3 regions of the Roseateles cavernae genome follow, and region 3 is predicted to be linked to each of the others. Evidence: predicted binding sites of a transcription regulator. Region 3 holds the regulator's gene; each other region holds the start of a gene.
The links. Region 3 encodes FNR, which switches genes on or off when oxygen is low (the NO sensors DNR and NnrR bind a similar motif). Its sites were predicted from a motif close to TTGATNNNNATCAA; they were not measured.
Positions count from the first base shown of each region.

Region 1: a site for FNR is predicted at 2,207-2,220, ahead of ABGI63_RS15165 (phenylacetic acid degradation protein PaaY). Genes of this name have one in related genera too.
Region 2: a site for FNR is predicted at 4,436-4,449, ahead of ABGI63_RS01475 (FeoA family protein). Genes of this name have one in related genera too.

Region 1 is NZ_JBDPLH010000005.1:35,243-45,693, forward strand. Features, by position in the region: gene paaK (phenylacetate--CoA ligase PaaK) at 1-881, opposite strand, end outside; gene paaI (hydroxyphenylacetyl-CoA thioesterase PaaI) at 878-1,315, opposite strand; gene ABGI63_RS15160 (enoyl-CoA hydratase-related protein) at 1,322-2,134, opposite strand; gene ABGI63_RS15165 (phenylacetic acid degradation protein PaaY) at 2,279-2,890, shown strand; gene ABGI63_RS15170 (TIGR03915 family putative DNA repair protein) at 2,868-3,686, opposite strand; gene ABGI63_RS15175 (putative DNA modification/repair radical SAM protein) at 3,683-4,921, opposite strand; gene ABGI63_RS15180 (YbdK family carboxylate-amine ligase) at 4,989-6,110, opposite strand; gene moaA (GTP 3',8-cyclase MoaA) at 6,317-7,429, shown strand; gene ABGI63_RS15190 (GNAT family N-acetyltransferase) at 7,433-8,011, shown strand; gene moeA (molybdopterin molybdotransferase MoeA) at 8,008-9,297, shown strand; gene ABGI63_RS15200 (hypothetical protein) at 9,444-9,794, shown strand; gene ABGI63_RS15205 (cell division protein FtsI) at 9,798-10,340, shown strand; gene ABGI63_RS15210 (flagellar basal body L-ring protein FlgH) at 10,345-10,451, shown strand, end outside.
Region 2 is NZ_JBDPLH010000001.1:304,243-314,693, forward strand. Features, by position in the region: gene ABGI63_RS01455 (hypothetical protein) at 1-179, opposite strand, end outside; gene ABGI63_RS01460 (Bug family tripartite tricarboxylate transporter substrate binding protein) at 360-1,343, shown strand; gene ABGI63_RS01465 (AraC family transcriptional regulator) at 1,348-2,181, opposite strand; gene feoB (ferrous iron transporter B) at 2,216-4,087, opposite strand; gene ABGI63_RS01475 (FeoA family protein) at 4,080-4,343, opposite strand; gene ABGI63_RS01480 (hypothetical protein) at 4,498-4,875, opposite strand; gene ABGI63_RS01485 (patatin-like phospholipase family protein) at 4,972-6,012, shown strand; gene ABGI63_RS01490 (alkaline phosphatase D family protein) at 6,141-7,814, shown strand; gene ABGI63_RS01495 (DVUA0089 family protein) at 7,870-8,451, shown strand; gene ABGI63_RS01500 (acetyl-CoA hydrolase/transferase family protein) at 8,473-9,768, opposite strand; gene ABGI63_RS01505 (sensor histidine kinase) at 9,950-10,451, shown strand, end outside.
Region 3 is NZ_JBDPLH010000012.1:45,057-55,507, forward strand. Features, by position in the region: gene ABGI63_RS22980 (DUF192 domain-containing protein) at 1-4, opposite strand, end outside; gene ABGI63_RS22985 (heavy metal translocating P-type ATPase) at 64-2,334, shown strand; gene ccoS (cbb3-type cytochrome oxidase assembly protein CcoS) at 2,351-2,584, shown strand; gene ccoN (cytochrome-c oxidase, cbb3-type subunit I) at 2,577-4,043, shown strand; gene ccoO (cytochrome-c oxidase, cbb3-type subunit II) at 4,057-4,680, shown strand; gene ABGI63_RS23005 (cbb3-type cytochrome oxidase subunit 3) at 4,693-4,854, shown strand; gene ccoP (cytochrome-c oxidase, cbb3-type subunit III) at 4,844-5,764, shown strand; gene ccoG (cytochrome c oxidase accessory protein CcoG) at 5,783-7,237, shown strand; gene ABGI63_RS23020 (hypothetical protein) at 7,265-7,516, shown strand; gene ABGI63_RS23025 (hypothetical protein) at 7,516-7,758, shown strand; gene fnr (fumarate/nitrate reduction transcriptional regulator Fnr) at 7,760-8,494, opposite strand; gene hemN (oxygen-independent coproporphyrinogen III oxidase) at 8,674-10,083, shown strand; gene ABGI63_RS23040 (sulfite exporter TauE/SafE family protein) at 10,086-10,451, shown strand, end outside.

The sequences.
Region 1 (10,451 bases), on a different contig from region 3:
GAGGTGAAGACCAGCTCGCCCTCCTCGCCGTCCGCCACCGGCTCGCCGGTCTCGGGGTTGATGATCTCGGGATAGAAATGGTCTTCCCAGATCACCGGGCCGTCCTTGGACTCGATGCACTCGTTGGCAACACCTGGCCCCATCACCTCGGACAGGCCGTAGATGTCGACCGCGTCGATGCCGGCCTTGGCCTCGATCTCGCGGCGCATCGCCTCGGTCCAGGGCTCGGCGCCGAAGATGCCGACCTTCAGCGAGGACTCGCGCGCGTCCAGGCCCTGGCGATTGAACTCCTCGATGATCACCTGCATATAGCTGGGCGTGACCATGATGATGTCGGGCCGGAAGTCCTGGATCAGCTGGACCTGCTTCTCGGTCTGGCCGCCGGACATCGGGATCACCGTGCAGCCGGCGCGCTCGGCGCCGTAATGCGCGCCCAGGCCGCCGGTGAACAGGCCGTAGCCATAGGCGATATGGATGATGTCGCCGGGCCGGCCGCCCGAGGCGCGGATCGAGCGGGCCACCAGATTCGCCCAGGTATCGATGTCCTTGGCGGTGTAGCCGACCACGGTGGGCTTGCCGGTCGTGCCCGACGAGGCATGGATGCGCGAGACCTGCTGGCGCGGCACCGCGAACATGCCGAAGGGGTAGTTGTCGCGCAGGTCCTTCTTGGTCGTGAACGGGAACTTGGCGATATCGGCCAGGGTCTTCAGATCCGAGGGATGCACACCCTGGGCATCGAAGGCGGCCTTGTAATGCGGCACGTTCTCGTAGGCATGCTGCAGGCTCCACTTCAGGCGCTGCAGCTGCAGGGCCTGCAGCTCATCCAGGCTGGCGCGCTCGATAGGCTCCAGATCGCCGGGGGCGGGCGTTTTGACGGTCATTCAGAAACTCCTTGAACGATGGGCTTGCCCTTGATCCGGTAGGACTTGCCGCGAAACACGGCCACCAGTTCCTCGCGCTGGTTGCGCACGGTGATGTCGTAGACGCCGGTGCGCCCGGCCAGATGCACTTCCTCGCCGACGGCGGTCAGCCGGTCGCCCAGCTTGCCGGGCGCGACGATGTCGACGCTGAATCCCGAGGCCACGGTGAGCTCGTTGTGCGAGTTGCAGGCGAAGGCAAAGGTCGAGTCGGCCAAGGTGGTGATCAGGCCGCCGTGGCAGATCTCAAAGCCGTTGAGCATGTCCTCGCGCACCGTCATGGCCAGCGTGGCGCGGCCGGGAGCGATGGACAGGATCTCCATCCCGAGCGCCTTGCTGGCGCGGTCGTTCGCGAACATCGCGTCGCGGACGGCTTCGGCAATTTGTTGGGCATCCATGGGCTGTCAGCGGTCCGTGAACGTGGGCTTGCGCTTTTGCAGAAAGGCGGCCGTGCCTTCCAGATAGTCGGGGCTGAAGCCCAGCCGGCTCTGCAGCTGCGACTCGTTCTTCAAGGCCGACTCGTAGTCCATCAGCAGGCTGTCGTCCAGGGCCCGGCGCGTCGCGGCCAGGGCCTTGACCGGCATCTGCGCCAGCTTCTGCGCCAGCGCCTGGGCCGTGGCAGCCAGCTCGGCATCGGGCACGGCGCGGTAGATCAGGCCCATGGCCACGGCCTGCGCAGCCGGCAGCTTGTCGCCCAGCAGCGCCAGCTCCAGCGCCTTGGCGCGGCCGACCAGGCGCGGCAGCAGCCAGGTGCCGCCGCAGTCGGGCACCAGGCCGATCTTCGAGAAAGCCTGGATGAAGCTCGCGCCCTCGGCCGCCAGCACCAGATCGCAGCTCAGCGCCAGGCTGGCGCCGGCGCCGGCCGCGACGCCGTTGACCGCAGCGATCACCGGAATCGGCATGCTGCGCAGGCGCAGCGCCAGCGGGATGTAGTAGTTGTCGAGCAGATGACCGATGTCCTTGGGCGTCTCTCCGGGCTCCAGCGGCGGCTTGATCAGCGGGTCGGACAGATCCTGGCCGGCGCTGAAACCGCGCCCCGCACCGGTGATCACGACGCAGCGCACCGTGCCGTCCTCGGCGGCGGCCTCCAGGGCCTGGCGCAGCTGCACCAGCAGCGCGGTGGTGAACGCATTCAGCGCCGCAGGGCGATTCAGCGTCAGGGTGCGCACGGCGCCCTCTTGGCTGATCAGCAGCAAGGCCTCGGTGGTGGCTGTCATCGTGTTGGTCTCACTCCATCGCTGTCGGTCAAACACTCTTGACCGACCGGTCGGTAGATCGTAAGGTGCGACTTGATTTGGCGCAAGCCCAAGATTCAAGGGTTATCCCGAACTCACCCGAACCACTGCCCGGAGACAGATCCCATGCCCTGCTATGCCATCGACGGCGTCACCCCGGTCGTCCATCCCAGCGCCCATGTCCACCCGACGGCCGTGCTGATCGGCGATGTGATCGTCGGACCCGGCTGCTATATCGGCCCCTGCGCCTCGCTGCGCGGCGACTTCGGCCGCATCGTGCTGATGGAAGGCGCCAATGTTCAGGACACTTGCGTGATCCACGGCTTCCCGAAGTCGGAGACCGTCGTCGAGGCCAACGGCCATATCGGCCATGGCGCGGTGCTGCATGGCTGCATGGTGCGGCATGACGCGCTGGTCGGCATGAACGCGGTGGTGATGGACGAGGCCGAGGTCGGGGCCTGGAGCATCGTCGCGGCCTGCGCTTTTGTGCGCGCCGGGCTCAAGCTGCCGGAGAAGTCGCTGATCGCCGGACTGCCGGCCAAGGTGATGCGGCCGCTGAGCGAGGACGAGATGCGCTGGAAGCTGGAGGGCACCCAGACCTACCAGCAGCTGACCCGGCGCTGCCAGGCCAGCCTGGTCGAGGTCCAGCCGCTGGCGGCCGAAGAGGCTGACCGGCCGCGCCTGCCGGATTCCGATTACGGCAGCTTGCAGGCGCTCAAGGGCGGCGCATCGGCTTGATGCGCCGCGCCGGCGTCGGCTGAGCCTCCACCATGGCCTCGCTGCGCGCCTGCGCTGCGGCGGCCAGCGGGGCGATCAGCGCCGCCTCGGGCAGGTTCTTCCAGTAGCGGCGCGGCATCTCCTTGGTCATCATCGCGAGCTTGAGCCGGGCCGGGTTGAAGATGTTCTCGTAATAGGTCAGCCATAGCGCCGCGCCCGGATCGACCGGCGGCAGGCCGCCACGGTCCACGCCGGGGCCGGTGTGCAGGCGCTCGCCGTCCCATTCGATCGAGCGCTCAGGCGTGAAGATGGCCCAGCGCATCTGCGCGAAGCGGCGCACGAAGAACGGGGCATTGGCCTCGACCACATGGTGCTCGGGCTCGAACCAGGCGATATGACGCAGCGCCTCGCCCTCGCCATGCGGGAAGAAGCGCACAAAGGCGCGCATCTTGTGGATCTCGCGCCCCACCTCGCGCGCCAGCTGGGCGGCGGCACGGCGATCCGGGTCGAGCTCGTCCCGCCGCAAGACCTCGTCGCGCTCATTCACGAGCCGCCACAGCAGCCTGTAGAGCAGATGAAAGCGGCCCGGGTCGCGATGCAGCAGCGCGGACTCGCACAGCGGCGCCATCCAGGCCGGCACGCCGAAAGGCTTCGCGGGAGCGTCGTCGATGATGACCACCTCATCCGCCCACAGCCCTTGTGTGCCGTGCTCGGTCCGCCAGACCAGCTGATCGGGGGCAACACAGCGCGTCAACAGCTGGCGCGCCGCGCGCCTGAAACCGTCGATATCGGTCGGCCCCTGAAGGCTGACGATCATGCGAACAAGGCCTGCTGGCGCGGCGCCGGCCGCGCCGGCGCACCGGGCTTGTGACCGTCCACGCAGACAAAGGGCAGCACCTTGCCCGGCGACAGCCGCAACGCCCTCAGATCCTCGGCGCGCAGCCGCCGCACGCGGCGCGCCTGCAGCAGCTTGTCCACCGAGCCGACGCCCAGGCCCGGCACCCGCAGCAACAGCTCGCGCGGCGCGACGTTCAGGTCGACCGGAAAGCGCTCCGGATGCGCCTGCGCCCAGGCCAGCTTGGGATCGACATCCAGGCGCAGCAGCCCGTCATCGGCCGCGACTATTTCTCGATGCTCGAAGCCGTAGAAGCGCATCAGCCAGTCGGCCTGGTAGAGCCGGTGCTCGCGCATCAACGGCGGCGCGCTCAGCGGCAGGGCCCGCGCGGCGTCGGGAATCGGGCTGAAGGCCGAGTAGTAGACGCGCCGCATCCGGTACTGGCCGTACAGCGCCGCACTGCTGGCCAGGATGCTGCGGTCGTCGCTGGCATCGGCGCCGACAATCATCTGCGTGCTCTGGCCGGCCGGCGCAAAGCGCGGCGGGGTGGCCGCACGCGGCGCGGCGCCCGGCAGCGCGCGTACCGGCGCCGGCTTGCCGCCCTCCTCCCGCGCCTGATCGATATGCAGCTTCAGCCGACCCATCGAACGGCGGATCGCGCCGCCGTTCTTCTCGGGCGCCAGGGCCTGCAAGCCCTGCTCGGTGGGCATCTCGATATTGATGCTGAGCCGGTCCGCATAGCGGCCGGCGCGCGCCAGCAGTTCGGCGCTGGCATCGGGGATGGTCTTCAGGTGGATATAGCCGCGGAAGTCATGGGCCTCTCGCAGCCGGCGAGCCACCTCGACCACCTGCTCCATCGTGTGGTCCGGGCTCTTGATGATGCCGCTGGACAGGAACAGCCCTTCGATGCAGTTGCGGCGGTAGAAGTCCAGCGTCAGGTCCACCACCTCCTCGACCCGGAAGCGCGCCCGCGCCACATTGCTGGACGAGCGGTTGACGCAATACAGGCAGTCGTACTGGCAGTGATTGGTCAGCAGCAGCTTCAGCAAGGAGATGCAGCGACCGTCCGGCGCATAGCTGTGGCAGATGCCCATGCCCTCGGTCGAGCCGATGCCGCGCCCACCCAGCGAGTCGCGCGAGTCGCTGCCGCTGGAGGCGCAGGAAGCGTCGTATTTGGCAGCGTCGGCAAGGATGGCGATTTTGCGGTTCAGGTCCATGGCGCGAGGAATGAATACTGTTTAAATATACAGTATTCATTCCTCGCGCGCTGCTCGTGCAGACCGCTCAGTCCTGGGCCCAGCGCTCGCAAGAAGCCGTCACCAGGGCCGGCAGGTCCAGGCCTTGCTCATCGTGCAGGCTGCGCAGCCAGTGGGCATCGCCGCCCCGCTGCGCCACCAGCACGGCCAGCTCGGTCAGCGCCGCCACTGCCCCCAGGCGCTCGGCCGTCGGCATCAGGGTCTGCAGCAGCGCCGCCAGGCTCTCGGCCAGCGGCTGCTGGGCGCCGCTTTGCGGGCAGACCAGCACCGCATCAAGCCCGAAGCGGCAGGCCTGGAAACGGTTGTAGGTATAGACCAGCTGATCGTCGGCATGCGGCTTGATCGGCTTGTCTTCGAGCAGCCAGGCCGCCAGGCACTGGGCGAAGCCGGCCAGCGCCGCCGCGCGCCGCACAGTCAGCGGCGTGTCCAGCACCCGGATCTCTATGGTGCCGAACTCGGGCTTGGGCCGGATGTCCCAGTAGAAGTCCTTCATGCTGGCGACGATGCCGGTGCGCTCCATGCGCGCGAAGTAGCGGCCGAAATCCTCCCAGCGCAGCTCGAAGGGCGCGGTGCCCGACAGCGGGAAGGCGAACACCGTGTTCAGCCGCGCCGACTGGAAGGCCGTGTCCGCCCCCTGCACATAGGGCGAGGACGCGGCCAGCGCGATGAAGTGCGGCACATAGCGGCTCATCGCCTGCAGCAGCCACAGCGCCGTGTCGCCGTCCGGGCAGCCGATATGGATGTGCTGGCCGAACACCGTGAACTGCTTGGCCAGATAGCCATAGAGCTCGCTGATCTGCAGGAAGCGCGGCTTGTCGTAGATCTGCCGCTCGGTCCATTGCTGGAAGGGGTGGGTGCCGCCGCCGCAGATCGCGATGCCCAGCGGCTCGGCCTCCTTCAGCAGCGCATCACGGGTGAAACTGAGCTGCTGCAGCAGCTCGGCATGGTTGGCGCAGACACCGGTGCAGACCTCGATCATCGAGAGCGTGATCTCCGGCGTCACCGCGCCGGGCAGGCCGGCATTGTCCAGCCGCGCCAGCAGCTCGTTGGCGGCCGGCATCAGATCACCATCGCCCGGATTGATCAGCTGCAGCTCCAGCTCCACACCCAGGCTGAGCGCCCGGGATTTGGCAAAGTCTTGCAAAGGCATGGCGCCCTCCTCTGATAGCCTCGACAGACTTCACTGTAGGTCGCCTGCGGCCCGGCGCCGGCCGGCCGCAGCCGGGTCGCGGCCTTGTCCTACAGCGCCCCAGCCGCCCCACCTACGCCCCACCGACATCTGCTGTTCTTGCCCCAGCGCAAGCCCGGGCAAGACCCTGGCACACGGCGGGGCCGGGTGCAGGGCAAAATGGCCGCATGACCGACCGCGTGATACCTCTGCTGGACCAGCGCTTCGCCAGTCCCCGGCTCCCCGTGCCCGAGCATCCGCAGGCCCCCACCGGCCTGCTGGGCGACGCGCTGGGCCGGCCGCTGCGCGATCTGCGCATCTCGGTCACCGACCGCTGCAACTTCCGCTGCAGCTACTGCATGCCCAAAGAGGTGTTCGACAAGTACCACGAGTTCCTGCCGCACGCCGAGCTGCTGAGCTTCGAGGAGATCACGCGCCTGACCCGCTTGTTCGTCGCCCATGGCGTCAGCAAGCTGCGCCTGACCGGCGGCGAGCCGCTGCTGCGCCGCCATCTGGAGCGCCTGATCGAGATGCTGGCCGAGCTGCGCACGCCCGAGGGCGCGGCGCTGGACCTGACGCTGACCACCAACGGCTCGCTGCTGGCCAAGAAGGCCCACACACTGAAGGCCGCCGGCCTGCAGCGCGTCACCGTCAGCCTGGACGGGCTGGACGACGCGGTGTTCCAGCGCATGAACGATGTCGGCTTCCCGGTGGCCGAGGTGCTGCGCGGCATCGAGGCCGCCCAGGCCGCAGGCCTGGGGCCGATCAAGGTCAATATGGTGGTCAAGCGCGGCACTAACGAAGACCAGATCCTGCCAATGGCTCGCCATTTCCGGAACACCGGCATCGTGCTGCGCTTCATCGAGTACATGGATGTCGGCGCGACGAACGGCTGGCGCATGGACGAGGTGCTGCCCTCGGGCCAGGTGCTGGAGCTGCTGGGCAGTGAATTCGAGCTGAGGCCGCTGTCGGCCAGCGCGCCGGGCGAGACCGCCGAGCGCTGGGCCTATGCCGATGGCGGCGGCGAGATCGGCCTGATCTCCAGCGTCACGCAAGCCTTCTGCGGCGACTGCAACCGCGCCCGCCTGTCCACCGAAGGCAAGCTCTACACCTGCTTGTTCGCCCACAGCGGCCATGACCTGCGCGCGCTGCTGCGCGGCGACTACAGCGACGCCCAGATCAGCGGCGCACTGGGGGCGTTGTGGGGTGGCCGCAGCGACCGCTATTCGCAGCTGCGCGCCTCGCAAGCCCCCGAGGCAGCGACCGCGCGGCGGGTCGAGATGCACTACATCGGAGGCTGAGGCATGCAGGCCCAGTCCGCCAGCGCCCTGCCCGTGCCCCGGCTGCCACCCGGCTGCGAGCTGCGCGTGCTGAAGGCCGAGCAACTGGAGGCCTACAAAGGCCTGCGCGATGCGATGCTGGCCGCCCATGAGGAAGCCTTCACCTCGGATGCCGCCACCGAGCTGGCGCGCAGCGCCGAGAGCTACCGCAGCCGGCTGAGCCTGGGCGCCGGTGGCGCCAATCTGTTCACGCTGACCGCCTGGATGGGACCGCGCCTGGTGGGCGCCGTCTCCTGCGAGCGCGAGCCGCGCGAGAAGGTGCGGCATCTGGCCCATCTGATCGGCATGATGGTGGCCGACGATGTGCAGGGGCTGGGCATAGGCCGCGCCCTGCTCTACAGCGCGCTGCGCCTGCTACAGGCCGAGCTGGGCATCGAGCAGGTGACCCTGTCGGTGACCAGCAGCAACCGCCGCGCCGTGACCCTCTACACCCGCATGGGCTTCGAGCGCTATGGCTGCCTGCCCCGCGCGATCAAGCTGCCCTCGGGCGACTACCTCGACAAAGACCTGATGCGCCTGGACCTGCGCAGCCTCCACCCATGACAACGACCACCAGCCTCCAAGAGATCGCCTCCTGCCTGTCCGGCTACGACCCGCAGGCGCTGCGCGTCGAGCTGGCGCAGGACTTCATCGCCCGGCTGGTGCCGCGGGTGGCGGCCGTCGAGCAGCTGGCGCTGCGCAGCGCGCTGGGCCGGGTGCTGGCCGAGGACATCGTCTCGACGATCAACGTGCCGGCCGGCGACAACTCGGCGATGGACGGCTATGCGCTGCGCGGCAGCGATCTGAGCACCGACAGCGATGGCCATGGCGATATCCGGCTGCAGCTGGCCGGCACCAGCTTTGCCGGCGGGCCGGCCGGGCAAGACCTGGCCCCGGGACAGTGCCAGCGCATCATGACCGGTGCCCTGATGCCGCCGGGGCTGGACACCGTGGTGCCGCAGGAGTTCACCCGGCTTGACGGCGACAGGGTGGTGATCCCCGCCGGCCTGCTGCGTGCCGGCGACAACCGCCGCCTGGCCGGCGAGGATCTGGCGCTGGGCCAGGTGGCGCTGGCCGCCGGCAAGCGATTGCGCCCCGCCGACCTGGGCCTGCTGGCCTCGCTGGGCCGCGCCGAGGTACCGGTGCGCCGGCGCCTGCGCGTGGCCATGCTGTCGACCGGCGACGAGCTGCGCTCGATCGGCGAGCCGCTGAGCGCCGGCTGCGTCTACGACAGCAACCGCTACACCTTGTGGGCGCTGCTGCAGCAGCTGGGCGTCGAGGTGCTGGACCTGGGCGTCGTGCGCGACGACCCGGCGGCGCTGCGCGCGGCCTTCGAGACGGCGGCGGCCAGCGCCGATGCCATCATCAGCACCGGCGGCGTCAGCGTCGGCGAGGCCGACCACACCAAGCGCGTGATGGCCGAGCTCGGCGAGGTGCTGTTCTGGAAGATCGCGATGCGTCCGGGCCGGCCGATGGCGATCGGCCGCATCAATCAAGCCATCCTGTTCGGCCTGCCCGGCAACCCGGTCGCGGTGATGGTGACCTTCTACGCCTTTGTGCGCGAGGCCCTGCTGGCCATGGCCGGCGCGGCGCCGCAGCCCCTGCCCTGGCTGCGCGCCGCCTGCCTGCAGCCGCTGCGCAAGAAAGCCGGCCGCACCGAATATCAGCGCGGCATCGTCAGCCGCGCGAGCGATGGCGGCTGGCAGGTGCAGATCACCGGCAACCAGGGCTCGGGCATTCTGTCGAGCATGAGCCAGGCCAACGGCCTGGTGGTGCTGGGCCACGAGCAGGGCGATGTGGCGGTCGGCGAGCTGGTCGATGTGATGCCCTTCGAGGGCATGAACGGCTGAGCCCCTGGCCGCACTTCTGTGTCCTGCTGCACAGCTGAGCAACAGGGCGCCGACAGCGCGGCAAACCGTCGCTTTCCGACGCTTCAGCGCCGACCTCGGGCGGGCGGGCCTCCCTAGGATGCAGACATCCCAGAACGGAGGTCTGCATGACGAACACGATAGGCGCAATGCCCCCGGCCGCGAGCGCGGCGCCCCTGAGCGGCAATGCCCGCACGCCGGCCGCCGAGGCCGCACAGCCCACGGCCGGCCAAGCCAGCGCCGGCGATGTGATCTGCGCCTTCAGTCCGGCCGGCCTGGCCGCCCTGTCGGAGGTGGCGCAGCAAGGCCTTGAGCAAGGCATCGAGCAGGTGGTGCAACTGGCGCAGGACACCGGTGATCAGCTGCTGCAAGGTCTGGGTGCGGTCAGCGAGAGCGCACAAAGCCTGGTCGAGGGTGCGGCCCCTTACGCGACCCTCGGTGCCCTGGTGCTGGGCCAGCTGATGAGCGAGCGGGCCTGAGCGATGCGCGCCCTCGCATCGACCGGCATGGCCTTGCTGCTGGCCGGCTCACAGAGCGGCTGTGCGCTCGTCAGCCCGCTGCCGACCTGGGAGCTGGTCAAGGCCGCCGGCGCCGCCACCTCGACCGCCATCGCCTACGGCCCGGGCCGGGCCGTCAACACCGTGCATCACGGCGACGCGCCGCCGCGCAGCGTCTGCATCGAATACAACCGCGAGGTCCAGATGGCCGACCTGGTGCCGGCGCTGCAGGCCGAGCTGCGCGAGCTGCGCATCAGCAGCCGCGTCTACTCGGCCGGCACCGCGCCGCCCGATTGCGAGACCTGGCTGCGCTATGCCGCCAGCATCCAGTGGGACATCCCGCCGCTGGCCGAGGACTACCGGGCCTATGTCAACGCCGCCACCTTGAGCCTGCACAAACTCGACGGCCGCCTGATCGCGCACAGCAGCTATGCGCTGGACGGCGATCTACGCAGCAGCAAATGGGCCAGCACCCGGCGCAAGCTGGCCCCCGTCGTCAAGGCCGTCATCACCGGTTTCGAGAGCTGAGCACATGATGAAAGCCCTCCCTCTTCTTCCCGTTCTGGGCCTGTTGCTGAGCGCCTGCGCCGGCCCCTCGCCCCGCCTGGTGCAGGGCCCGCTGAGCGCGCCCCCGCTGCC
Region 2 (10,451 bases), on a different contig from region 3:
CCCAGGCGCGCCTGCAGCGCAGCGATGCGGGCCAGCAGCCACTCCTTGTCGTCGGCCTCGGCGGCGCGGGCATCGACGCCGGCCAGCGCCTGGGCATCGCTCAGGGCCTCGGGCGCCAGCGCATAGCGCTCGGCGGCCAGCGCGGCCAGGCGCTCGGCGGCGGTCGTGGACTCGAGCATCGCAGCGTCCCCCAAGGGCAGGATAGACCTTGCTTATCGGCCGCCGGTGGCCGTACTTGAGCCGGGTTCTGTCCATTTCGCACGGCCGATCGCGGTGCGGCCTGCGGACATCGTTGCGGCGCTACACGCGGACGGCGGGCTAAGCTGGTCACATTCGATAACAGCCCGGAGACCGACGCCATGCACATCCCCCACCCACGCCGCCGCCTCGTCGCCCTGCTGGCCGGCGCCGCGCTGACCGGCCTGCTCGGCCCGGCGCAGGCCGCCGACTTCCCGGTCAGACCGATCCGCTTCATCGTGCCCTATGCGGCCGGCGGCACCACCGATCTGGTGGCGCGCACGGTCGGCCAGAAGGTCGCGGACAAGCTGGGCCAGCCGGTGGTGATCGAGAACAAACCCGGCGCTGGCGGCAATCTGGGCATGGACGCGGTGGCGAAGGCAGCGCCCGATGGCTACACGATAGGCTTTGGCGCCATCTCGACCAATGCGCTGAACCCGCATATCTACAAAAGCGTGCCCTTCGATCCGCGCAAGGACTTCAGCGCGATCAGCATGCTGGGCTACTCGACCATCGTCGTCGAAGTGAATGCCGCCTCGCCGATCAAGAACGTCGCCGAGCTGATCGACGCGGCCAAAAAGAACAAGGGCATGAGCTATGCGACCGCCGGCTCCGGCACCTCGATGCATCTGTCGGCCGTGCTGTTCGAGCAGATGACCGGCACCGAGCTGACCCATGTGCCCTACCGCGGCAGCGCGCCCGGCATCACCGATCTGCTGGCCGGCCATGTGGGCCTGATGTTCGACAATCTGCCGGCCTCGCTGCCCCATATCCAGGCCGGCAAGCTGCGCGCGCTGGCGGTGGCCGGCAAGAGCCGCTCGCCGGCCCTGCCCCAGGTGCCGACCCTGGCCGAGGCCGGACTGGCCGGCTATGCGGTCGAGCCCTGGTTCGGCGTCTATGCGCCGGCCCAGCTGCCGGCGCCGGTGCTGAAGCTGCTGAACCAGGCCTTTGTCGAGGCCCTGGCCCTGCCCGATGTGAAGGAGAAGCTGCTGCAGGCCGGCTTCACGCCGCGCAGCTCCAGCGCCCAGGAGCTGACGGCGCTGGGCCTGGCCGAGTACGAACGCCTGGGCGCCGTGGCGCGAAAAGCCAATATGGGTCTGGACTGAGGACTCAGCGCGGCGCCAGCCGGTGGCCGACTCCCAGCTGCTGCTGGTAGCGCCCCGGCGTCAGCCCGTAGCGGCCGGCAAAGGCCCGGGTCAGATGAGCCTGGTCGGTCAGGCCCACCGCGGCGGCCACCTCGGCCGGTGCCTGACCCAGGCCCAGCAGGCGCTTGGCCTCGAACAGGCGCAGCGCCATCAGCACCTGCTGCGGCGTCGCATGGTGCTGGGCCTTGAAGCTGCGCAGAAAGTGAAAAGGGCTCAGGCCGGCGACGCCGGCCAGCTGCTCCAGGCTCAGGGTCTGATCCAGCGAGGCGCGCATGAAGTCCAGCACCGGCGCAAAGCGGGGCGCGGCCTCGGGTCGCGCCCGCCGGCCCACACAGGCGTGGCGGCGCAGGGCCTCCACCAGCAGCAGCAGCCGGCTGTCGAAGCACAGGCCATCATCGCCCGCCTGCCAGAGCCCGGCGATCAGGCCGGCCACCTCGGCGGCTGTGGCCGCGTCATGGGCCACGGCCGCATCGAACCACCAGGCCGGCTCGCCGCTGAGCTCGGCCAGCAGTTCGCGGTCCAGATAGGCCATGCGGTAGCCCCAGGCATCGGCGGTCTCGGCCTGGCCGGTGTGGATGTCCTCGGGATTCATCAGCATCAGCGTCGCGCGCGGCGCCAGATGCTCGGCCCCGCGCCAGCGGAAGCGGCCGACCCCGGCCGTGATCGCGCCGAGGCCGAAGGCCTCATGGGTGTGCGGATCGAAGCGATGGCTCAGGATGGAGGCGTGATAGAGCTCGACCCCGGCGCGGTGCGTGGGGCGGCGGTACTGCGCCTGGTCGCTGGCATGTTCGAACTGCATGGCAGCGATGATGCCTCAGTGTCGGATCGGCCGGTCAGCCCAACAGCCAGCGGCTGGCATGGAAGGTCAGCCATGACGCCGCATAGGCCAGCGCGAACAGATAGCCCAGCATGATGGCCGGCATGCGGTAGCCGCCGGTCTCGCGCTTGACGGCGGCCAGGGTCGACAGGCATTGCGGCGCAAACACGAACCAGGCCAGCAGCGAGAACGCGGTCGGCAAGCCCCAGCTTTGCGCGATCAGCGGGGTCAGGGCCTGCGCCGCATCCTCGGCGCCGGCCGACAAGGCGTAGACCGTGCCCAGCGCGCTGATCGCGATCTCGCGCGCGGCCATGCCCGGCACCAGGGCCAGGCTGATCTGCCAGTTGAAGCCGATCGGCTCGAACAGCCATGCCAGTCCCTGGCCGATCCAGCCGGCGACGCTGTAGTAGATCGGCGGCTGCGTCGCGCCCTCGGGCGCGCCGGGGAAGCTGGACAGCAGCCACAGCAACAGTGTCATCGTCAGGATCACGCCGCCGACCCGGCGAAGAAAGATCACCACGCGCTGCCACAGGCCCAGCGCGATATTGCGCGGATGGGGCCAGTGGTAGCTGGGCAGTTCCATCATCAGCGGGCGCACCTGGCGGCCGCTGGCGAAGCGCTTCAGGACCCAGGCCACCGCCATCGCCCCGACGATGCCGGCTGCATAAAGAACGAACAGCACCAGGCCCTGCAGATCGATCCAGCCGCCCCACAGCTCGCGCCGCGGCACAAAGGCGCCGATCAAGAGCGCATAGACCGGCAGCCGCGCCGAGCAGGTCATCAGCGGCGCGATCATGATGGTGACCAGACGGTCGCGCGGATTGGCGATCGAACGCGTCGCCATGATGCCGGGGATGGCGCAGGCAAAGCTGGACAGCAGCGGGATGAAGCTGCGGCCCGACAGCCCGACGCCGCCCATCAGCCGGTCCAGCAGGAAGGCCGCGCGCGGCAGGTAGCCGGACTCCTCGAGGATCAGGATGAAGAAGAACAGGATCAGGATCTGCGGCAGGAACACCAGCACCCCGCCGACGCCGGCGATCAGGCCATCGGCCACCAGGCTGCGCACCCAGCCCTCGGGCAGCAGCGCGCCGGCCCGCTCGCCCAGCCAGCCGGCGGCCGCCTCGATCTGGTTCATCGGCCACTCGGCCCAGGCGAACACCGCCTGGAACAGCAGGAACAGCAGCAGCGCCAGCAGCAGCGGCCCCAGCAGCGGATGCAGCACGAAGCGGTCGATACGGTCGCTGGGCAACTCGGGTGTCTGCGCGTCCAGGCCCAGCGTCTTCAGGATGGCATTCACGCGCTGCTGGTCGCCCGATTCCGCAGCGGGCGCGGTCGGCGACGGCATCGCCCAGGCCGCTCGCTCATCGAGCAGCGCGCGCAGCTCATCCAGGCCCTGGCCCTGGGTGGCGACGGTGCGCACCACCGGCACGCCGAGCGCTTGCGCCAGCGCTTCGGTATCGATCTGCAGGCCGCGCCGGGCGGCCAGGTCGGCCATATTCAGCGCGACCACCACCGGCACGCCCTGGCGCTGCACCGCCAGCACCAAGCGCAGATTGCGGCGCAGATTGGTCGCGTCCAGCACGCAGACCACCAGGTCCGGCCGCTTCTCGCCCCGGGCGCGGCCGGCCAGCACATCGCAGGTGACGCGCTCGTCCGGCGAACGCGGGTAGAGGCTGTAGGTGCCGGGCAGGTCCAGCAGGCGCAAGACCTTGCCGGCAGCGGTCTTGAGCCGGCCTTCCTTGCGCTCGACGGTGACGCCGGCGTAGTTGGCCACCTTCTGGCGGCTGCCGGTCAGGCGGTTGAACAGCGCGGTCTTGCCGCAATTGGGATTGCCGACCAGGGCCAGCAGCGGCCCGGCCGGATGCACATGGATCCGGGCCTCAGTCATGCCGGCCTCGCTGCAACTGCACGCAGGCAGCCTCGGCGCGGCGCAGCGCAAAGGTCGACTGGCCTATCCTCACCACCAAGGGATCGCCGCCCGGCAGGGCTCGCGCGAGCACGCTGACATGCTCACCGCCGACAAAGCCCAGCTCCTCAAGCCAGCCCTGCCATTCCGGCGCATGGGTCGGCGCCTGCAAGGCCTCGACACGGTGGGATTGGCCGATCTTGGCGTCGGCAAGCGTGGGGGCGGGAGTGAAGCTCATGCAGCAGGGGATACGGGAGCGATGCGCGCATCTGAACGATGCACAGGCTCTGCATTTTAAATGCGAAAGAATCGCATTTGCGTTGATCGCTATTGATCAGCGACAAAAGCCGGGCGGATAGACGGTCCCGACCGTCGATGCCCCGCAGCACGCCTCAGCGCTGATTCGGCCGCAGGATCTGGGTATCGGCAAATCCGTCGGACGGCGGCTCGGCGCCGCGCGCCGGCGCCGCACGCGGCAGCAGCAGGTCATCGCGCGGTGCCGGCGGCGCAGCGGCGACAGCGTGGCCATTGCCCTTGCCGTGCGCCTGGGCCGCCAGACGCAGACCGGCCAGCTCCTGCTGCAGGCCCTCGATCTGCTTGCGCGCCTGGGCCGCCTGCTGGGCCGCGAACTGGCGGGCCTTGTCGACCTTGTCGAGCCGGGCCGCCGCGGCCCGCAGCTGGCGAGTGGCCCACCACCAGACCGCGCCCAGCAGCAGCACCGTCCACGCCGCGAACGCGGCACCCGTCATCAACCATTGATTTGCTTGCATGCCGGCTCGCCTCTCTCGGGTTGTCTGCCAAGCCAATGTAGCGCCATGGCGTCACGGTGGCGATACCTCAAGCCTGGGGGGCATACTGTGGCTGCCATGCCGCGAACGAGCCCCCAGAAAGCCATCAACCTCGCCCTGCAGGGCGGCGGCTCGCATGGCGCCTTCACCTGGGGCGTGCTCGATTGCCTGCTGGCCGACGGCCGGCTGCGCCTGGAGGCGCTCAGCGCCACCAGCGCCGGCAGCCTCAATGCGGTGGCACTGGCCGATGGCCTGCGGCGCGGCGGCGCCGATGGGGCGCGTCAGGCGCTGGAGGATTTGTGGCACGCCGTCGCGGCGGCCGGGCGGGCGCCAGCGAGCTGGCAGGCGCCGTGGCTGGACGCCTTCATGCATGGCTTGCAGCAGGCCGTGCCGCCCGAGCTTTCGCCCATGCATCAATGGACGGCCGCGCTGACCCAGCTGTTCTCGCCCTACCAGCTCAACCCGCTGAACCTGAACCCGCTGCGCGACATCGTCCAGGCCCAGGTCGACTTCGAGGCGCTGCGGCGCGCATCGCCGCTGAAGCTGTTCCTGAGCGCCACCAATGTCGAGACCGGCAAGATCCGCGTCTTCAGCGGCGCGCAGATCACCCCGGACGCGGTGCTGGCCAGCGCCTGCCTGCCGACGCTGTTCCAGGCGGTCGAGATCAACGGCGAGTATTTCTGGGACGGCGGCTATATGGGCAACCCGGCGATCTTCCCGCTGATCTACGACAGCGACAGCGCCGATGTGCTGATCGTCCACGTCAACCCGGTGCTGCGCCGCGGCGTGCCGCGCAGCGCCACCGAGATCGCCAACCGCGTCAACGAGATCAGCTTCAACTCCTCGCTGATGCGCGAGATGCGCGCGATCGCCTTCGTCACCGGCCTGATCGATCGCGGCAAGCTCGCGCCCGAGGACGCCCGCCTGATGCGCATCCACTCGATCCGCTGCGACGAGCTGATGGCGGCCCAGGGCGTGGTCAGCAAGCTGGACACCGCCTGGCCCTATCTGTGCGAGCTGCGCGATGCCGGCCGCGTCCAGGCCCAGGCCTGGCTGGACGAGCACTTCGCCCAGGTGGGCAAGCGCTCGACGGTGGATATCCGGGCGGAGTTTCTGTAGCCACCCATGGGCCGAACGGCTCAGTGCGGCGGCGCCAGCCACCGGCACGCCTGTCAAACATCGACGCCAGACTGCTTGGCAGCCGAGCGGCCAGCTTCCATGGACCGCCGCCAACCAAGGACCTGTCGATGGGACGCCCGAATCAAGTCAAGCCGCCGCAGACCGGCAGCAACCGCCGCGAGTTCTTCAAGCGTTCCGGCGCGACCACGGTCGCCCTGGTGGCCACCGCCCCGCAGCTCTCCTTCGCCGCCGCGCCGGCGGTGTTCCAGCATGGCGTGGCCAGCGGCGATCCGCTCAGCGACCGCGTCATCCTGTGGACCCGCGTCAGCCCGGCCAGCGCCAAGCCCTCGGTGTCGGTCGCCTATGTCGTCGCCACCGACCCCGGCCTGCTCAACATCGTCAAGCGCGGCAGCAGCAAGACCCATCCGGGCCGCGACTACACCGTCAAGGTCGATGCCCTGGGTCTGCAGCCGGGCACGACCTACTACTACCAGTTCACGGCCGAGGGCGTGGCCAGCCCGGTGGGCCGCACCAAGACCTTGCCGGTCGGCCCGACCCAGCGCCTGCGCATGGCCGTCGTCAGCTGTTCCAACCATGCCTACGGCTATTTCAATGCCTACGCCCGCATCGCCCAGCGTGCCGACCTCGATCTGGTCATGCATCTGGGCGACTATCTCTACGAGTACGGCAACGGCCAGTACGGCTCGCTGCGCCAAACCGAGCCGGCCCACGAGATCGTCAGCCTGAGCGACTACCGCCAGCGCCACGCGCAGTACAAGCGCGATGCCGACTCCCAGGCCATGCACCGCCAGCATCCGCTGCTGGCGATCTGGGATGACCACGAGAGCGCCAACGACGCCTACAAGACCGGCGCGCAAAACCATCAAGCCGCGACCGAGGGCGACTGGGAGGCGCGTGTGGCCGCCGCGCTGCAGGCCTACTACGAATGGATGCCGGTGCGCCCGGTCGATGCCAGCAATCTGCGCAAGAACAACCGCCTGTTTGCCTACGGTGACCTGGCCGAGCTGGTGATGCTGGAGCAGCGGCTGAGCGGCCGCTCGCAGCAGCTGGCCGCCACCGTCGCAACGCCGCTGGGCCCGGGTTTTGTGCAAGCCGGTGCCTTCACCGATCCCGGCCGCAGCCTGCTGGGCAGCGAGCAGGAGCAGTGGCTGAGCGCCCGGCTGCGCAGCACGCCGGCGCGCTGGAAGCTGCTGGGCCAGGGCGTGATGTTCGCCCAGCTCAAGGGCGTCGCGGCCACCAATGCTGCCGGCGGCGGCGTGTTCCTGAACGCCGACCAGTGGGACGGCTACCAGCCGGCACGCGAGCGCATCTACGCGGTCCTCAAGGGCGATGCTCAGCACGCGCCGGTCGACAACGTCGTGGTGCTGACCGGCGACATCCACAGCTCCTGGGCCGCCGATCTGACCCAGGACCCGAACAACCCCAACCCGGCCGGCGGCGGCTACAACCCGGTCACCGGCGAGGGCTCGCGCGCGGTCGAGTTCGTCGGCACCTCGGTCAGCTCGCCGGGCATTGACACCGACGGCAACGGCGCCATTGCCGGCTTCCTGCGCTCGGTCAACCCGCACTTCAAGTACATCAATCTGCACCGGCGCGGCTATATGTTGCTCGACCTGACGCCGCAGCGCGCGGTCTGCGAATGGTGGTATGTGGACACGGTGGCCAGCCCCAGCAACAACGAAACCTTCGCCGCCGCCTTCGAGGTGCAGCAGGGCAGCAATCGCCTGAGCCCCTCGGCCCAGACCCTGCCGCCGGCCCATCCTCCGCTGCTGGCCCCCTGAGCCCTCCCACGATCACCCGAACACGCCCACCGGAGCCTCCCTGATGACCCATGCCATGCTTCGCCCCCGCCTCGCGGGCCTGCTGTTCGCCGCCGCCACCAGCCTTGGCGCCCAGGCCGCCGACTACAGCTTCTCCGGCCAGCTGCGCTACAACACCGATGTCGTGCACATCGACTTCAGCCTGGACAGCGCGGCCCAGGTGCAGCTGTGGACCGATTCCTGGCAGGACGGTCTGAACTTCGATCCGCTGCTGGCGCTGTTCGACGGCGGCCATGCGCTGCTGCAGCTGATCGACGATGGCGGCGACAGCCTTGGCGGCGGCTATTTCGATGCCGGCCTCGGCCTGCCCCAGCTGGCCGCCGGCCACTACCGGCTGACGCTGGGCGCCAGCCCCAACAACCCGCTCGGCCAGCACCTCAGCGATGGCTTCGAGTTCGATGGGCAGACGCCGATCGCGATCGCCGACTGGAACCAGCCCGGCTACGACATCAACAAGAACGACCAGAAGGGCAGCTTCTGGCAGCTGCGCCTGAACGGCGTGAGCCAGGCGGCCGTGGTGCCCGAACCCGGCAGCCTGGCCCTGATGCTGGCCGGCCTGCTGGGTCTGGGCGTCGTGGGCCGGCGCCGGGCACGCTGAGGCCGGGCCAGGACCTGCTCGTCAGAGCAGGTTCAGCCGCCTGGCCCCCTCGCGCAGCTCGGCGCGGAAGTCGGGGTGGGCGATGGCGATCATCTCCAGCGCGCGCTGCTTGCCGCTCTTGCCGCGCAGCTGGGCCACGCCGTACTCGCTGACCACATAGTTGATGTCGTTCTTGCCGGTCGTGACATGGGTGCCGGGGCTCAGGGTCGGCATGATGCGGCTGATGCTGTCGTCCTTGGCGGTGGACGGCAGCACGATGAAGGCCTTGCCGCCCTGCGAGCGGTTCGCGGCGCGCACGAAATCGACCTGGCCGCCGGTGCCCGAGTAGGGCAGATGGGCCAGGCTCTCCGAGCCGCACTGGCCCAGCAGGTCGATCTGCAGGGTCGCGTTGATGGCCACCAGCTTGTCGTTGCGGCCGGCCAGATAGGGATCGTTGGTGAAGTCCACCGGGTGCATCTCCAGGCCCGGGTTGCGGTCCATGAAGCGGTAGAGCTTTTGCGAGCCCAGCGCGAAGGTCGCGACCATCTTGCCGGGCAGATAGTTCTTGCGGCTGTTGGTGACGACGCCGGCCTCGACCAGGCTCATGATGCCGTCGCCAATCATCTCGGTGTGCACGCCCAGCTCGCGCTTGTCGGTCAGTTGCATCACCACCGCATCGGGAATGCCGCCATAGCCGATCTGCAGGGTCGAGCCGTCCTCGATCATCTCGGCCACGTATTTGCCGATCGCCTGCTGCACCGGCCCGATCTTGGGCAGGCCCACCTCCAGCACCGGCTCGCCGCTCTCGACCAGGGCGCTGACCTGGGAGATGTGCACATGGCAGGCGCCGAAGGCAAAGGGCACAAGGGGGTTGACCTCGAGCACCACCGCGCGGGCCTTGGCCAGCGCGGCCATCGTGTAGTCGGCCCCCAGGCTCAGCGCGAAATAGCCATGCGCATCCATCGGCGAGGCCAGCGCAAACACCACATCGGCCGGGATCAGGCCGCGCGCGATCAGCGCCGGCATCTCGGAGAAATAGCTGGGGATGAAGTCGATCCAGCCGGCCTGGCCGCCGGCGCGCGAGGCGGCGCCGTAGAAAAAGGCCAGATGGCGCACATGCTCGGTCGTCTCGGGATCGAAATAGCCGAACTTGCGCACCGGCAGGATCTGCGCCACCTTGATGTCGCGAAAGCGCCGGCGCTGCTCGGACAGCGCCGTCAGCAGGGCCGGCGGCTCGCCGACGCCGGTCGGCACGATGATGGAGTCGCCGTTGCGGAGCTGATCGAGCGCCTCTTCGGCGCTACGGAGCTTCTGGCGGTACAGGTCTTGAATCGGCATGGCAGGCCTTGCTGGACAGCGGAAATCCCAGTGTCGCCGCGCTGGCTGACGCCGGCTTGACCCCTGGCGCCGAATATTTCGCTGCCTGCGGCTTTAGCCGGGCCGGCATACTGTCGCCTACAACTCGATACGGGCCGCAGTGCGGCCCGACAAGACCAGCGTGGCAACACACGGGAGCGCCATGACCCTGATCGAGCCGGCGGCGCCCGTCCCGCGCAAGCGCCGCCTGTCCTATGCCCTGGTGCTGACACCGCTGCTGATCGGCAACGCGCTGATGCTGGCGCTGTGCCTGCTGGGCTTTTATGTGCTGTCGGCCACGCGCGCCTATGTGGGCGGCGAGAGCCAGTGGTCGAAGGCACGCGCCCAGGCCGTCAAGCATCTGCGCGCCTATGCCGCCAGCGGCGCGCCGGCGCAGCTGCAGCGTTTCCAGCAGGCCCTGCAAGTGCCGCTGGGCGACCGCGCCGCCCGGCTGGAGCTGGACAAGCCCGCGCCCGATCTGCGCCTGGCGACGGCGGCCTTCGAGCGCGGCGGCAATGCCGCCGACGACATTCCCGGCATGATGCGGCTGTACCGCTGGGCCGGCCGCAGCGATCTGATGCGGCCGTCGGTGCAGGCCTGGGAGCGCGGCGATGCCCATATCTTCCGGCTGCAGGCCATGAGCGAGCAGCTGCAGCAGCTGCACA
Region 3 (10,451 bases):
TCATGTCGAGGAAGGCCAGTTCTTCCTAGATTATGGGCTGACAAGAGGCACACACGCCGACCCATGAGCGCATCGACCCTGACCGAATCCCTGCCCGCCGGCTTTGCCCAGCCGGCATCCGTCGTGGAGGTGATCGATCAGCGCGAGACCCAGGCCGCTTTCACCGAATGGGCCGGCGAGGACAGTGCCACCTCGCAATTGCGGCTGGCCGGCATGCATTGCGCCGCCTGTGCCGGCATCATCGAGCGCGCCTTGCTGGCCGAGCCCGGTGTGCGGGGTGCCGAGGTCCATGCGGCGGCCGAACGGTTGCAGCTGCGCTGGAATCCGCAGCAGGTGCGGCTGAGCCAGCTGCTGCGCGCGGTGGCCCGGGCCGGCTACGAGGCCCAGCCCGATGTCGCCGCGCCGGCACGGCTGCTGCGCCAGCGCGAGCAGCGCCGCGCGCTGTGGCGTCTGTTCGTCGCCGGCTTTCTGATGATGCAGGTGATGATGCTGGCCTGGCCCATCTATGTGGCCGCGCCCGGCGAGATGAGTGCCGATCTGCAGCGCCTCTTGAACTGGGGCGCCTGGGTGCTGAGCCTGCCGGTGCTGCTGTTCTCGGCCGGCCCCTTCTTCCGCAGCGCCTGGCAGCAGTTGCGTCAGCGCCGCCTGGGCATGGATGTGCCGGTGAGCCTGGGCATTGCCGTGACTTTTGTGGCCAGCAGCGGTGCCACCTTCGATCCCAGCGGGCCGTTCGGCCATGAGGTCTATTTCGACTCGCTGACGATGTTCGTCTGCTTTTTGCTGGCCGGCCGCTGGCTGGAGCTGCGCGCCCGCCACCGCGTCGCCGAGGAGCTGGAGCGGGCCACGGCCGGCCTGCCGGACTGGGTCGAGCGCATCGAGCCCGACGGCAGCAGTCGCCGGCTGAGCCCGGCCCAGCTGAGCGTGGGCGATCTGCTGCGTGTCGCGGCCGGCCAGGCCTTTGCCGCCGACGGCCGCATCGAGCAGGGCCGCAGCGAGGCCGACGAGGCGCTGCTGAGCGGCGAGTCGCGGCCGGTGCCCAAGACGGTGGGCGACGAGGTCGTGGCCGGCAGCATCAATCTGAGCGGTTCGCTGCTCGTGCGGGTCTTGCGCGTCGGCGCCGACACCCGCTTCGACGCCATCGTGCGCCTGATGCGCAAGGCCCTGACCCAGCGCCCGGCCGAGCTGCGCCTGGCCGATCGGGTGGCCGGCCCGTTTCTGTGGACGGTGCTGGCGCTGGCGGCCGGCGCGGCCCTGGTCTGGAGCCAGATCGATCCGCAGCGCGCCGTCTGGGTGGCGGTCTCGGTGCTGATCGTCACCTGCCCCTGCGCGCTGTCGCTGGCCGCGCCCTCGGCCTGGCTGGCCGCTGCGGCCGCGCTGGCGCGGCGCGGCATGCTGCTGGCGCGGCTGGACATGCTGGAGCGGCTGGCCCTGGTCGACACCGTGGTGCTGGACAAGACCGGCACCTTGACCGAGGAGGGCATGGCCTTGCTGCGGAGCTGGCCGGCCGAGCCCGGCGCGCTGCTCGCCGAGGCCGCCGCGCTGGCACAGCACTCCCAGCATGTGTTCGCGCGTGCGCTGGTTGCTGCGGCCACTGCCGCGCCGGCTGACTGGTGCGACGTGCAGGAGCTGCCGGGGCGCGGCCTGCAGGCGCTGGACGCCGGGGGCCAGGTCTGGCGTCTCGGCGCGCCGGCCTGGGTTTCGGAGGATCGGATTGCCGGGGGGCAGGTCTTGCCAAATGACTCACCCCTGCCCGAGGCCCAGCTGTGCTTCGGCCGGCCCGGCGAGGCGATGCTGCTGCTGCAGTTCGGCGAGGTCTTGCGCGGCGATGCCCGCGAGGCGGTCGCGCGGCTGCACGAGCAGGGCCTGCGGACCTTGCTGCTGTCTGGCGATGCGCCCGAGCGCGCGGCGGCGATGGCGGCGCGGGCCGGCATCACGGCGGCGCAGGGCGGCGCCAGCCCCGAGGACAAGCTGGCGGCGGTGGCGCGGCTGCAGGCCGAGGGCCGGCGCGTGCTGATGCTGGGCGACGGCATCAACGATGCGCCGGTGCTGGCGCGTGCCGATGTCAGCCTGGCGATGGGGCAGGGCGCGCTGATCGCGCGCGCGCAGGCCGATGGCGTGCTGCTGTCGGGCCGGCTGGTCGATGTGGCGCTGGCCCGCGCGCTGGCGCTGCGCACCCGCCGTGTGATCCGGCAGAACCTGGGCTGGGCGGCGCTCTACAACGCCATCTGCATTCCGCTGGCACTGGCCGGCCTGCTGCCGCCCTGGGCGGCGGGCCTGGGCATGGCGGCCAGCTCGCTGCTGGTGGTGATGAACGCCTACCGCCTGAAACGCTGACGAGGCAGCCCACACGATGGACATTCTTTATCTCTTGATCCCGATGTCGGTGCTGCTGGTGCTGGGCATCGTCGGCCTGTTCGGCTGGGCGATCAATAACGGGCAATTGGACGATCTGGAACGCGAAGGCGAACGGATCTTCGAGGGGGAAGCGGCCGGGGTTGATGGCGATCAAGCCTCCCGAGCGCTGGCGGGCAGACAATTTTCTGCATCTGAGGAAGACAGGAGCGAGAAGCATGTCAATGGCTAGTGTTTCGCAGCCGGCCGCGCCGGCGAGGGCTGCCGGGCTTTCGGGGCCGCATTACGAAGACGGCGTGGTGCGGGCGTTCGCGCTGGCCGCCGTGCTGTGGGGCGTGGTGGGCATGCTGGTGGGCGTCATCATCGCCGCGCAGCTGGCCTGGCCGGAGCTGAACTTCGGCATCTCATGGCTCAGCTATGGCCGCTTGCGGCCGCTGCACACCAATGCGGTGATCTTCGCCTTTGGCGGCTGCGCGCTGTTCGCGACCGCCTATCACGTGGTGCAGCGCACCGGCCAGACGCGGCTGTTCGCGCCAGGTCTTGCCTGGCTGACCTTCTGGGGCTGGCAGCTGGTGATCGTGCTGGCCGCCATCACCCTGCCGCTGGGCATGACCAGCGGCAAGGAGTATGCCGAGCTGGAATGGCCGATCGACATCCTGATCACCGTGGTCTGGGTCAGCTACGCGGTCGTGTTCTTCGGCACGGTGGGCACGCGCAAGGTGCGCCACATCTACGTGGCGAACTGGTTCTTCGGCGCCTTCATCATCGCGGTGGCCCTGCTGCACCTGGTCAATAGCGCGGCGATCCCGGTCAGCTGGACCAAGAGCTACTCGGCCTATGCCGGCGTGCAGGACGCGATGGTGCAGTGGTGGTACGGCCATAACGCGGTGGGCTTCTTCCTGACCGCCGGCTTTCTCGGGATGATGTACTACTACATCCCCAAGCAGGCCGGCCGGCCGGTCTACAGCTACCGCCTGTCCATCGTCCATTTCTGGGCACTGATCTTCACCTATATGTGGGCGGGCCCGCACCATCTGCACTACACGGCGCTGCCGGACTGGGCGCAGAGCGTGGGCATGGTGTTCTCGCTGGTGCTGCTGGCGCCCAGCTGGGGCGGCATGATCAACGGCATCATGACGCTGAGCGGTGCCTGGCACAAGCTGCGCGACGACCCGATCCTGAAGTTCCTGATCGTCTCGCTGAGCTTTTACGGCATGTCGACCTTCGAGGGTCCGATGATGTCGATCAAGACGGTCAATGCGCTGTCCCACTACACCGACTGGACCGTCGGCCATGTGCACAGCGGCGCCTTGGGCTGGGTCGGTCTGATCTCGATGGGCTCGCTGTACCACCTGATCCCGCGCATGTATGGCCGCACCGAGATGTTCAGCAAGCGCGCGATCGAGCTGCACTTCTGGGTCGCGACCCTGGGCATCGTGCTCTATATCGCCGCGATGTGGATCGCCGGCGTGATGCAGGGCCTGATGTGGCGCGCGGTCAATCCGGACGGCACCCTGGTCTACACCTTTGTCGAGAGCGTCAAGGCCACCTATCCCTTCTATGTGATCCGTCTGCTGGGCGGCCTGCTGTACCTGGGCGGCATGCTGATCATGGCCTGGAATGTGGTGATGACGATGCGTGCCGGACGACCCGAGCCGGTTCGCATCCCCGCCGTGGTGGCGCATGCCTGAGGGAGCAAACACAATGGCTGACAACAACAAACCCGTCGCCGGTCACGAGAAGATCGAGACCAACAACTTCCTGATGATCGTGCTGGTGCTGCTGACCGTGCTGGTCGGTGGCGTCGTCGAGATCGTGCCGCTGTTCTTCCAGCGCTCGACCACCGAGGCCGCACCGGGACTCAAGCCCTATACCGCGCTGCAGCTGGCCGGCCGCGACATCTATGTGCGCGAGGGCTGCTACAACTGCCACTCGCAGATGATCCGGCCCTTCCGTGCCGAGACGCTGCGCTACGGCCACTACTCGACCGCCGGCGAGTTCGTCTACGACCGGCCGTTCCAGTGGGGCAGCAAGCGCACCGGGCCGGACCTGCACCGCGTGGGTGGCAAATACAACGACGAGTGGCACCGCATCCACCTGATCAATCCGCGCGATCTGGTGCCCGAGTCGAACATGCCGGCCTACCCCTGGCTGGCCACCGCGACGGTCGATCCGGCCGAGATGCCGGGCAAGCTGAAGGCGCTGCGCCTGCTCGGCGCACCGTACAGCGATGCCGAGATTGCCGGCGCGGCCGAGGCCGTCAAGGGCCGCACCGAGATGGACGCCGTGATCGCCTATCTGCAGGTGCTGGGCACCGCCGTCAAGTAAAGGAGAAGGCGCATGGATATCAACACCCTGAGAAGCGCGGTGACCCTGCTGCTGCTGCTGATGTTCCTGGCCATCGTGGCCTGGGTCTACAGCCGAAAGCGCGACCAGCGCACCTTTGACGAGATCGCCGAGCTGCCGCTGCAAGGCGAGATGGGAGAGCCCAATGACAAGTGATTTCTTCTCCAACGGCTGGTCTATCTTCGTGGCCGCGAGCACGATCGCGGGCCTGCTGCTGTGCCTGTTCCTGCTGATCGTCGCCAGCCGCCGCAAGGTGATGGCCAATGACAACAGCACCGGCCATGTCTGGGACGAGGACCTGAAGGAGCTCAACAACCCGCTGCCGCGCTGGTGGATGGGCTTGTTCGTGCTGACCGTGCTGTTCTCCGGCATCTATCTGGCCCTCTACCCGGGCCTGGGCAGTGCGGCCGGCACCTTGAAGTGGAGCAGCACCGGCCAGTACGAGGCCGAGCAGGCCAAGGCGCGCAGCGCGCTGGCGGCGGTCTACGCCCCGTTCAACGCGATGCCGGTCGAGGAACTGGCCAAGAACGGCCAGGCCATGGGCATCGGCGAGCGCCTGTTCGCCAACAACTGCGCCGGCTGCCATGGCTCCGACGCGAAGGGCAGCAAGGGCTTCCCGAACCTGGCCGATGGCGACTGGCTGTATGGTGACAAGCACGAGACCCTGATCGAGACCATCAGCAAGGGCCGCAACGGCGTGATGCCGCCGATGGCGGCGGCGCTGGGCAAGCCCGAGGACGTGCGCAATGTGGCCAACTATGTGCTGAGCCTGTCGGGCAGCGCGCACAACTCGATCGCGGCCCAGCTGGGGCGCAGCAAGTTCGGCGCCTGCGCGGCCTGCCACGGCATGGACGGCAAGGGCAACCAGGCCCTCGGTGCCCCCAATCTGACCGACAAGATCTGGCTGCACGGCTGGGGTGAGGACGCCATCGTCGCCATCATCAACAACGGCAAGAACAATATGATGCCGGCCCATGGCGAGCGGCTCAGCCCCGAGCAGGTCCGCGTGCTGGCCGCCTATGTCTGGGGCCTGTCGCGGTCCTCGGCGGCCGTGGCAGTCAAGTAAGCAGCGGCACAAGCCCCGATGGACAGCCCCCCGCGCAAGGTCATTCCTCTGGTGGCGGCCGACGATGCCGCCACCGAGATGGTGTCGCTCTACCAGGCCCAGCAGAAGATCTACTCGCGTGCCGTCAGCGGCTGGTTCGCGACCTGGCGCTGGGTGCTGGTGTGGGCGACGCAGCTGCTGTTCTACGGCCTGCCCTGGCTGGACTGGGGCAGCCGCCAGGCGGTGCTGTTCGACCTGGAGACGCGGCGCTTCTACATCCTCGGCCTGGTGCTCTACCCGCAGGACTTCATCTACCTGACCGGGCTGCTGCTGATCTCGGCCTATGCGCTGTTCCTGTTCACCGCGGTGGCGGGGCGGCTGTGGTGCGGTTTCGCCTGCCCGCAGACGGTCTATACCGAGATCTTCATGTGGGTGGAGCAGAAGTTCGAGGGCGACCGCGCCAAGCGCATCAAGCTCGACGCCGCGCCCTGGGGCCCCGAGAAACTGCTGCGCAAGGGCGGCAAGCAGGCGGCCTGGATCGCCATCGGGCTGTGGACCGGCTTCACCTTTGTCGGCTACTTCACGCCGATCAAGGTGTTGAGCCAGGAGGTCATGAGCCTGGGCCTGGGCCCCTGGGAATGGTTCTGGATCCTGTTCTACGGCTTTGCGACCTACGGCAATGCCGGCTATATGCGCGAGCAGGTCTGCAAATACATGTGTCCTTATGCGCGCTTCCAGAGCGCGATGTTCGACAAGGACACGCTGATCATCAGCTACGACGCCGAGCGCGGCGAGCCGCGCGGCTCGCGCAGCAAGAAGGCCGATCCGACCGCGCTGGGCCTGGGCTCGTGCATCGACTGCACCCTGTGCGTGCAGGTCTGCCCGACCGGCATCGACATCCGCAAGGGCCTGCAGTACGAATGCATAGGCTGCGCCGCCTGCATCGATGTCTGCGACAGCGTGATGGACAAGATGAACTATCCGCGCGGCCTGATCCGCTACGACACCGAGAACGGCCTGTCCCAGCATCTGAGCCGCGGCGAAAGGCTGCTGCGCATCTTCCGGCCGCGGGTGTTGATCTATGGCGCGGTGCTGCTGCTGATCACCGCCGGCCTGTTCGCCAGCCTGGCGCTGCGCGCGCCCTTCAAGGTCGATGTGGTGCGTGATCGCGGCGCGCTGGCGCGCCTGGTCGACGACGGCTTCATCGAGAACGTCTACCGGCTGCAGATCATGAACACCACCGAGGCCGTGCAGCACTACCGCATCGCGGCCGAGGGCCTGCCCGGGCTGGCCACCGCGCAGCCGGTGCGGCTGGAGGTCGGGCCGGCCGAGGCCCGCTGGGTCTCGGTGGCCTTGCGGGTGCCGCCGCAGAGCGCGGCCCAGGCCGGCAGCGGCGCCCATGAGATCCGTTTCGCGATCGAGCGCGAGGCCGGGACGGACGAGCAGTCCGCCTACGCCTTGAGCGAGAAGTCAACCTTTGTCGTGCCGCGCTGAGCGTGGCGGCGTCCCGCAGGAGCAAATATGAGTGAACCGCAAGCAAGCAGCGCGCCGAACCGACCCTGGTGGCGCGAATCGATGATGTGGCTGGTGATCGGCGGCCCCAGCGTGGTGGTGGTCGCCTCCTTTGTGACGCTGGCGCTGGCGATCACCCACCCGGACCCGGTGATCGAGGTGGTGCCGGCCCAGGCCAGCGCCGGCAGCGATGCGGCGCCGAGTTCGGCGCAGACCCCGGCGATGAAGGCCCGCAACCATGCGGCCACCGGGGGACGCTGATGGACGAGCCATCACGGCGCTCGCGCCTGGTCATGGCCATTCTGTGGCCCTCGTTCCTGATGGCGGGGGTGCTGGAGGTGCTGGTCTTCAGCCTGCTTGATCCGGCCGCGCTGGCCGAGGCCAGCGCACTGTCCAGCACCAGCATCTACACGCTGGGCTTTCTGGGCTTCTGGATCGTGACCGGGCTGAGCTCGGCGTTGAGCCTGTGGCTGGCCGGCTTGCCGCCGGCTTCTTCGCGCTGAATCAGCAGTTGCTGCTGTTCACCAGGCGCTGCAGGCCGGCCTGGTCGAGGATCTGGATCTGGCGCTGCTTGACGTCCAGCAGGCCCTCTTCCTGGAACTTGGAGAAGGTGCGCGACACGGTCTCCAGCTTCAGGCCCAGATAGCTGCCGATTTCCTCGCGCGTCATGCGCAGCACCAGGCTGGAGGCCGAGAAGCCGCGCGCCTGCAGGCGCTGGGTCAGGTTCAGCAGAAAGGCGGCCAGGCGCTCCTCGGCCCGCATGCTGCCCAGCAGCAGCATCACGCCATGGTCGCGCACGATCTCGCGGCTCATGATCTTGTGGAACTGGTGCTGCAGATCGGTGAATTCGCGCGACAGCTCCTCGAGCTGCTCATAGGGGATCACGCAGACCTGGGAGTCTTCCAGCGCCACCGCATCGCAGCTGTGGCGGTCATTGCTGATGCCGTCCAGCCCCAGCAGCTCGCCGGCCATCTGGAAGCCGGTGACCTGGTCGCGGCCGTCCTCGGACGACACGCAGGTCTTGAAGAAGCCGGTGCGCACCGCATAGAGCGACTGGAAGGCATCGCCGGTGCGGAACAAGGTGTCGCCGCGCGCGACCTGACGGCGCGTCGCCACCAGGCTGTCGAGCTGCTCCAGATCGGGCTTGGACAGGCCCACCGGCAGGCACAGCTCGCGCAGATTGCAGCTGGAGCAGGCGACCTTGAAGGGCTCGATCTTGATGGCGGGTGCGGTGCTCATGCCGCGCATTATGGTCTGTCCGGGGCCGCCGCCTTCCGTGCCAGTGTCCGGCTTGGGCGAAGAGTGGAGGGGTGTCAGCATGATGTTCCTCAAGGTTGCCGTGATTGTTGTCGGGGCCATACGCAGCAAGCTTGATGCAGGTCAATTGCCCGCCAGCTAGGCTTGGCACAGTGGCGGACATGCCAAACAGCACCACCGCCACAGCTCTCGGAATCAGCGAAGAACTGCTGCGTCGCTACGACGTGGCCGGCCCGCGCTACACCTCCTACCCGACCGCCGACCGTTTCGTCGAGGCCTTCACGGTGGCCCAGTACGAACAGGCGTTGGCCCAGCGCGCCAGCGGCTCGCTGGTCGGCGGCGGCACGCCGCTGTCGGTCTATGTGCATGTGCCGTTCTGCGAATCGGTCTGCTACTACTGCGCCTGCAACAAGGTCATCACCCGCCACCATGAGCGCGCCGGCGAGTATCTGCAGGCCCTGAACACCGAGATGGACCTGACACTGGCCCATCTGGGCCGTGCACAGACCGTGTCGCAGCTGCATCTGGGGGGCGGCTCGCCGACCTTTCTGAGCGATGCCGAGCTGAGCCAGCTGATGCTGGACCTGCGCAGCCGCTTCAAGCTGGCGGCCGGCGCCGAGATCTCGATCGAAGTCGACCCGCGCACCGTCACCGAGCAGCGCCTGACGCATCTGCGCAGCCTGGGCTTCAACCGGCTGAGCTTCGGCGTGCAGGACTTCGATGCCGAGGTGCAGAAGGCGGTGCACCGCATCCAGAGCTTTGACAGCGTGGCCAGCCTGATGAGCCAGGCCCGCGCGCTGGGCTTCGAGTCGACCAATGTCGACCTGATCTACGGCCTGCCGCTGCAGACCCCCGAGTCTTTTGCCCGCACCGTCGCCCAGGTCGCGGCGCTGCGGCCCGACCGCATCGCGCTCTACGGCTATGCCCATCTGCCGCAGCGCTTCAAGCCGCAGCGCCGCATCGACATCACCCAGTTGCCGCCGGCCGCCGACAAGCTGCACATGCTCTCGGGGGCGATCAGCGGTTTCATTGCCCAGGGCTACAGCTATATCGGCATGGATCATTTCGCCTTGCCGACCGACTCGCTGGCGGTGGCCAAGCGCCAGGGGCGCCTGCACCGCAATTTCCAGGGCTACAGCACCCAGGCCGACTGCGACCTGATCGGGCTGGGCGTCTCGGCCATCGGCCGGGTCGGTGCCACCTACAGCCAGAACGCCAAGACCTTGCCCGAGTACTACGACGCGCTGCGCCAGGGCCAGTTGCCGGTGGTGCGCGGCCTGGCGCTGACGCGCGACGACCTGCTGCGCCGCGCGATGATCATGGCGCTGATGTGCCAGGGCCGGGTCGAATTCGAGTCGATCGAGCTGGCCCATCTGATCAAGGTGGGCGAGTACTTCCGGCCCGAGCTGGAGCGGCTGGCTCCGCTGCAGCAGGCCGGCATGGTCACGATCACGCCGGACGCGATCGAGGTGACGGCGCTGGGCTGGTACTTCGTGCGGGCCGTCGCGATGGTGTTCGACCGTTATCTGCAGGCCGATCGCACAAGAGAGCGCTTTTCTAAGATCATCTGAGCATGGATGCAGCTCTTGCCGGCTCGGCCCTGCTGATGGGCCTGGCCGGTTCCCCCCATTGCCTGGCGATGTGCGGCGCGGCCTGCGCCGGCCTGAGCGGCGGCGCGCCGCGCGCGATGGCCTCGTTCCAGCTCGGGCGCTGGCTCAGCTACGCCGCCGGCGGTGCGCTGGCGGCCGCCAGCGTCGGCTGGGCCGCGCAGCTGGGCCAGGCCACCGCGGTGCTGCGGCCGCTGTGGCTGATGGTGCATATGGCGGCGCTGGGCCTGGGGCTTTATCTGCTGTGGCGCGGGCGCCAGCCGGCCTGGCTGGAGAACCTCGGCCAGCGGGTCTCGCGCGAAACCAGCGTGTCGCTGGCGGGGCTGCGGCCC